DNA from 2 places in the Actinoplanes sp. NPDC051537 genome. Region 2 is predicted to be linked to the other one. Evidence: predicted binding sites of a transcription regulator. Region 2 holds the regulator's gene; the other holds the start of a gene.
What was found. Region 2 encodes HspR, which represses chaperone genes until heat shock. Its sites were predicted from a motif close to TTGAGTNNNNNNNACTCAA; they were not measured.
Positions count from the first base shown of each region.

Region 1 (3,501 bases), on a different contig from region 2:
GCCGTCGAGCAGCTCGCCGACCCGGAACAGCAGGTCTTCCCGGGCCCGGTTGGCCAGCCCGCGGATCGCCTGGTCGCCGAAGACGGCCTCGAGCACCTTCTGGGCCGCCACCGTGGTGCCGACGCCGGCCGCGACCTCGAGCCCGGTCGGGATGAACGCGGTCGAGGTGAAGACGGCGATCATCACGGCGAGGCCGGCGCCGTTCACCGCGTAGGCGGCGCCGCGGGCGACCACCCGCTTCTCCGCGCTCTGCTCGCGCACCAGGCCGAGCACCCACTGCTGCCAGTCGCGCACCAGCCGGTCGGCGCGTTGCGGCAGGTCGGCCGAGGCGCGCTGCAACTCGGGCCGGAGCAGGGCGGCGCCGGCCGGGTGGGCCTGCCAGGCCGCGTACGCCTGCTCGGCCGCGTCCGTCGAAACCCCGCGCAGCAGGGTGACCAGCTGCGACTCCAGCGCCGTCTGAAGGTTGCGCCCGGGCAGCGGCCGCCCGGTGATCGCCGAGACGAGCCGGTCGCGCAGCAGGCCCACCTTGTTCTCCAGGGTGCGCATGAACTCGCCGGTGCCGACGAACTCCTGCCAGCGGGCGAGCACCTCGCCGCGGAGCAGGCGGCCGTCGCGCAGGCCCTCGACCACGGTCTGCCGCGCGGTGCGGTAGGCGACCGTGACCCGCTCGTCCAGCGCGCGGGCGGCGACGGCCTGCTCGTCGGCGGCGTCGGCCAGGCCGGACACCGCCGGGCCGAGCGCGGCGAGCGCGCCGTCCAGGGTCTGTCGCACCACCGCCGAGCGGGCAGAGGAGTCGGCGGCGAGCTGGCCGAACCAGTCGTGCAGCGGGCCGATCACGTCCTCGGCGATCAGGCCCTGGCCGTCCAGGGTGGTCTCGGGCAGCACGAACAGCGGCGCGGCGCCGAGGTTGCGGGCGGTCAGCATCTCGCGCAGGTGAGCCGTGATCTCGGCGGCGGCCTCGGCCGGCACCCGGTCGAGCACCAGCGCGATGACGGTGCCGCGCAGCCGGGCGGTGGTGAGCAGCTCCCACGGGACGTTGTCGGCGTAGCGGGCGGCCGTGGTCACGAACAGCCAGAGGTCGGCGGCGGCCAGCAGCTGCGCGGCGAGTTGCCGGTTGCCGGCCACCACCGAGTCGATGTCGGGCGCGTCGAGGAACGCGAGGCCGGCGCCGAGCGCGGGGGCGGACACGATCTGGAGCGTACGGGGATCGGGGCTCGACTCCGGGGTGCGGACCAGTCCCGGCAGCAGTTGCCCCTGGCGGAACCAGGCCAGGTCGGCGGCGTTGCTGACCAGCACCGGGGAGCGGGTGGTCGGCCGGAGCACGCCGGCGGTGCTGACCGGGGCCCGGACCAGGCTGTTGACCAGGGTCGACTTGCCGGCGCCGGTGGAGCCGCCGACGACCACGAGCAGCGGCGCGTCGAGCCGCGCGAGGCGCGGAAGAAGGTAGTCGTCGAGCTGGGCCACGAGGGCGGCGCCGACCCGGCGGGCCTCCTCGGCCGAAGGCATGACCAGGGGGTACGAGGCGCCGCCGATCGCCGCGCGCAGCCGGCTCAACGCGGTGGCCAGATGTCCGACCGCGGGCGGGGGCTCGACCGGCAGCGGCTCGAGGGCCGTCGAGGTCGTGGGCTCGGGCGTTACCTCGGCCGTCAGCTCCGGCTCGGGCGTCGGCTCCGGCGTCAGCTCGGCCGTGGGCTCCAGCTCGGCCGTGGGCTCCAGCTCGGCCGTGGGCTCCAGCTCGGGCGTCGGCTCCGGCTCCGGCGTCAGCTCGGCCGTGGGCTCGGGCGTCGGCTCCGGCTCCGGTTTCGTGATCTCCGCCTCTTCGGTGGGTTCCTCGGTCTGGTCCTTATGACCATTTTGCCCGACCTCGGAGTCCGATGAATTCTCGGTTGCCGCCGGGGGTTCGGGCGACTCGGCGCCCTCTTCCGTCGACTCGATCTTGGCTTCGGGATCACTCTCGGCGACGACGTCATCGGCCGGCTCGGGTGGGCCGGCCTCGGGATCGGGATGTGGCTGACGGGGCACGACGGGGTCCGTAGGATCAGAGTTGTTCCCGGCATCGGTCGAAACCGCGCTCGTCAGACCCTTCTCGTCCGATCCGGCAGGCTCTTGCGTTGCGGCGTCCACGGCGGATATGGCCGATGGACCGACCGCGTCACCGTGCGTCGTCACGGGTAAAGAGTGCCTGATCTATGCATGCAGGACAACAGGTGCCGGTATGCCGTGACCGGACAGGTATCTACCGAAGTGCTGGCGGGATGAAGCCCCTTGCGCCGAGTTGGCTCAACTTCGATTTGACGGGTGGCCGGCCCGTGGCATCATTGAGTCGGATCCACTCAACCTTGTAACGCAGCCTTGTAATGAAGCGAGGAACACCATGGCACGTGCGGTCGGCATCGACCTCGGCACCACGAACTCCTGCGTCAGCGTTCTGGAAGGAGGCGAGCCCACCGTCATCGCCAATGCGGAGGGCTCCCGGACGACCCCGTCCATCGTCGCCTTCGCCCGCAACGGCGAGGTGCTCGTGGGTGAGGTCGCCAAGCGCCAGGCGGTGACCAACCCCGACCGGACGATTCGCTCGGTCAAGCGGGAGATCGGCACCAACTGGTCGATCGACATCGACGGCAAGAAGTACACGCCGCAGGAGATCTCGGCGCGGGTTCTGATGAAGCTCAAGCGCGACTCCGAGGCGTACCTCGGTGAGCAGGTCACCGACGCGGTCATCACCGTCCCGGCCTACTTCAACGACGCGCAGCGCCAGGCCACCAAGGAGGCCGGCGAGATCGCGGGCCTGAACGTCCTGCGGATCGTGAACGAGCCGACCGCGGCCGCCCTGGCCTACGGGCTGGACAAGGGCTCCAAGGAGCAGACCGTCCTGGTCTTCGACCTCGGCGGCGGCACCTTCGACGTCTCGCTGCTCGAGCTCGGCGACGGCGTCATCGAGGTCAAGTCGACCTCCGGCGACAACCACCTCGGCGGCGACGACTGGGACCAGCGGGTCATCGACCACCTGGTCAAGACCTTCCGCGGTGAGCACGGCATCGACCTGGGCGCCGACAAGATGGCCCTCCAGCGTCTGCGCGAGGCCGCCGAGAAGGCGAAGATCGAGCTGTCCGCGGCGACCACCACCAGCATCAACCTGCCCTACATCACGGCCGGCCCGGACGGCCCGCTCCACCTGGACATGTCGCTGTCCCGGGCCGAGTTCCAGCGCATGACGCAGGACCTGCTCGACCGCTGCAAGGGCCCGTTCGAGTCCGCGATCAAGGACGCCGACGTCAAGCTCTCCGACGTCGACCACGTCATCCTGGTCGGCGGCTCGACGCGTATGCCGGCCGTCGCCGACCTGGTCAAGAGCATGACCGGCAAGGAGCCCAACAAGGGCGTCAACCCGGACGAGGTCGTCGCCGTCGGTGCCGCTCTGCAGGCCGGCGTGCTCAAGGGCGAGGTCAAGGACGTTCTGCTCCTCGACGTCACCCCGCTGTCCCTGGGCATCGAGACCAA
Region 1 covers NZ_JBVJIU010000019.1:188,288-191,788, forward strand. Annotated here, with positions in the region: gene ACZ6TB_RS38470 (ABC transporter) at 1-2,022, opposite strand, end outside; gene dnaK (molecular chaperone DnaK) at 2,375-3,501, shown strand, end outside.
Region 1: the regulator HspR is predicted to act here: its motif matches at 2,266-2,284, upstream of ACZ6TB_RS38470 (ABC transporter).

Region 2 (3,501 bases):
TCCCCCCCCCCCCCGCCTGGGGGGGGCCGGGACTACCGCTAGGAGGAGGTGGACGCGATGAGCTCGAAGGACTGGCTCGAGAAGGACTTCTACGCCGTGCTCGGCGTGAACAAATCCGCCTCAACCGACGAGATCAAAAAGGCGTACCGCAAGCTCGCCCGCGATCTGCACCCCGACCGGAACCCGGGCAACCAGGAGGCCGAGGAGAAGTTCAAGGCGGCGTCCGAGGCCTACGACGTGCTCTCCGACGACAAGAAGCGCAAAGAGTACGACGAGATGCGCTCCCTGTTCGGCTCGGGCGCGTTCCGGCGCGGCGCGCGCTCGGGTGGCGGCACCCAGTTCGACCCGTCCGACCTGTTCGGCGGGTTCTCCGGGGCGGGCGCGCAGGGCGGCGCCGGTGACCGTCGATTCGGCGGCGCCGGCTTCTCCGACATCTTCAGCTCGATCTTCTCGGGCGGCGGCCCGGGCGGTGGCGCGGCCCGGCGCGGCCCGCGGCGCGGACGCGACGTCGAGACCGAGGTGACCCTCGACTTCGGCCAGGCCGTACGCGGAACGACGCTCCCGCTGACCCTCCGGTCGGCCGGGGAGTGCGACACCTGCCACGGCAACGGCGCCAAGCCCGGCACCTCGCCGCGGACCTGCCCGCAATGCCACGGCAGCGGCCTCATCTCGCGCAACCAGGGGTCGTTCAGCTTCTCCGAGCCGTGCCGCGAGTGCCAGGGCTCGGGATCGATCGTCGACGAGAAGTGCCCCGAGTGCCGCGGCACGGGCGGCGTCACCAAGGCCCGCACGATCAACGTCCGCTTCCCGGCCGGCGTGGCCGACGGGCAGCGGATTCGGCTCAGCGGCCGGGGTGAGCCCGGCGACCGCGGCGGCCCGGCCGGCGACCTGTACGTGCAGGTCGGGGTCCGGCCGGACGAGCTGTTCGGCCGCAGCGGCGACGACTTGACGCTGACCCTGCCGATCAGCATCGCCGAGGCGGTGCTCGGCGCCGACCTGCGGGTGCCCACGCTGGACGGCCCGGTCACGATGCGGGTTCCGCCCGGCACGCCGAGCGGGCGCAAGCTGCGGGCCCGGGGCAAGGGCGTGGCCCGCAAGGAAGGACCACCCGGCGACCTGATCGTCACGGTCGACGTGCAGGTGCCGGGCGGTGTCACGGGGGAAGCACGGGACGCGCTGGAGCGTTTCGCGAAACTGACCCCGCCGGCCGGGCGGGAGCGGCTCGAGGCGCGCGTGCGCCGGGGCAGTTAGACCTGATCGGGAGGTGGCACATGTATGAGGAGATCGAGATCTCGGTGGAGCAGGCCTCCGACGCGAAGGTCTTGATCATCTCGGTGGCCGCGCGGCTGGCCGGGATGCACCCGCAGACGTTGCGCCAGTACGACCGGCTCGGGCTGGTGCAGCCCGGCCGGGCAGGCGGCGGCGGCCGGCGATACAGCGAGCGCGACGTGGCCCTGCTGCGCGAGGTGCAGCGGTTGAGCCAGGAGGACGGCGTCAACCTGGCCGGCATCAAGCGCATCATCGGGCTCGAGCAGCTGGTGGCCGACCTCCAGCAGCGCATACACGAGATGGAGCACCAGCTCGACGACGCGTACACCCGCATAGCCCAGATGGAGAGCCCCTACGGCGGCCGCGACCTGGTCCGCCAGGAGCGCCCCTCGACGGCCCTGGTGGTCTGGCGCCCGCGGCGGTCCGCGGACAAGTAGCACTTTCGAGGCGGCCCTCCCGTGATGGGAGGGTCGTTTTTTCTTGCCCCCCGCCCGCCCGGCGCCGAGCCGGCCACTGCGATCATCGCCGACCCCTCCGCAACGCCGGTCAAGCCGTAGCCGCCGGGTGTGGACAGCGCGCGAAAACTGTCGTACCGCGGCCGTAAAGTCGCCCCACCCACTGAACGGGGTGGGGTATGCCTCGGGGCTGAGCGGCGGCAGGGCTGAGCGGCGGCAGGGCTGAGCGGCGGCAGGGCTGAGCGGCGGCAGGGCTGAGCGGCGGCAGGGCTGAGCGGCGGCAGAGTTCAGCGGCGGCGGGTGACCGGCCAACCCGTCAGCGGCGGAACATCCCGAGACGGCGGGGATGGCGGACCAGACCACCCTCGATCCAGTCGGAGTAGTCGAACGTCTCGGGGCGGCTCATCAGCACTCGGCAGTTGTGCGCCCAGATCGACATCGGCTCGTCGCCGACCTCTTCGGCCCGCTCCACGTACTTCTTCAGGCGGCGTTTGCGCTGGTTGCTCGCATTTTGCCGGACGCCGTCGGCGGCGTAGATGTACATGCAGTGCTGGGCGAAGCGGCGCGCGGGGCACTGGCGGTCCATGGCCAGCTCGAAGAGCGTCGGGGCGAGCACGTCGCCGGAGATGAGCAGGTCCCAGTCGGGAGGCATGGCGTCGAGGGGCACCGACTCGGGGTGATAGGCCCACGCATGTATCTCCTCCGGCCGAGGATCGACCGGGTTCGCGAAGCCGTAGAAAGTCGACTCACGCACTGTCACGCCGCCGCCCACCAGAAAGTCCGAATAACACGTAGTTGTCGAGGCCGAACGCTAGCGCGCCGGAAGTTCCCACGGAAGTGTTACCACGTCACAATCGGATACTGGTCAGTAGCTTTGAGCAGTCTTGACAGTTGGCACGTCACTCACCTGCGGGAAGAGGGCTCGCGGGGCGGCGCCGCAGGGCCATCCGGCGCCTGACAATGTTCTTGAACCAGTGGTAATCGGGCAGACGGGCCAGCAGCGGTCCGGAGATCACTGTGATCAATACGTAAGCGGTCGCGAGCGGGGCCAGGCGGGTCTCGACGCCGGACGCGACGGCGAGGCCGGCGATGACGACCGAGAACTCGCCGCGCGGCATGAGGGCCAGGCCGGCGCGCAGGCGGCCGGGCAGGGCGATGCCGCCGCGGCGGGCGGCCAGATAGCCGGTGAGGATCTTCGTCGCCATCGTGAGCACGGCCAGGCCGAGCGCGGGCAGCAGCACCGGCGGCATGTCGGCGGGGTCGGTGGACAGGCCGAAGAAGACGAAGAACACGGCGGCGAACAGGTCGCGCAGCGGCGACAGCATCTCGGTGGCGTGGTGCGCGACCGGGCCGGAGAGCGCGATGCCGACCAGAAACGCGCCGACCGCGGCCGAGACCTTGAGCTCGGCCGCGACCCCGGCCACGAACAGGGTCAGGCCGAGCACGCTGAGCAGCAGCGCCTCGGGGTCCTGCACCGAGATGAACTTGCTGATCGTGCTGCCGTAGCGGATCGCCACCACCAGCACCGCGATCACGGTGACCACGGCGACGGCGAGCGCCTTGAGGCCGCCGGCGAAGCCGACCCCGGCCAGCACGGCGGTGACCAGCGGCAGGTAGAAGGCCATCGCCAGGTCCTCGATGACCAGCACCGACAGGATGACCGGCGTCTCGCGGTTGCCGAGCCGGCCCAGGTCGCCGAGCACCTTCGCGATCACGCCGGAGGACGAGACCCAGGTGATGCCGGCCAGCACGAGGGCGGCCTCCCAGCCCCAGCCGA
Region 2 covers NZ_JBVJIU010000032.1:64,902-68,402, reverse strand. Annotated here, with positions in the region: gene dnaJ (molecular chaperone DnaJ) at 58-1,251, shown strand; gene ACZ6TB_RS46760 (heat shock protein transcriptional repressor HspR) at 1,272-1,706, shown strand; gene ACZ6TB_RS46755 (hypothetical protein) at 2,041-2,484, opposite strand; gene ACZ6TB_RS46750 (cation:proton antiporter) at 2,624-3,501, opposite strand, start outside.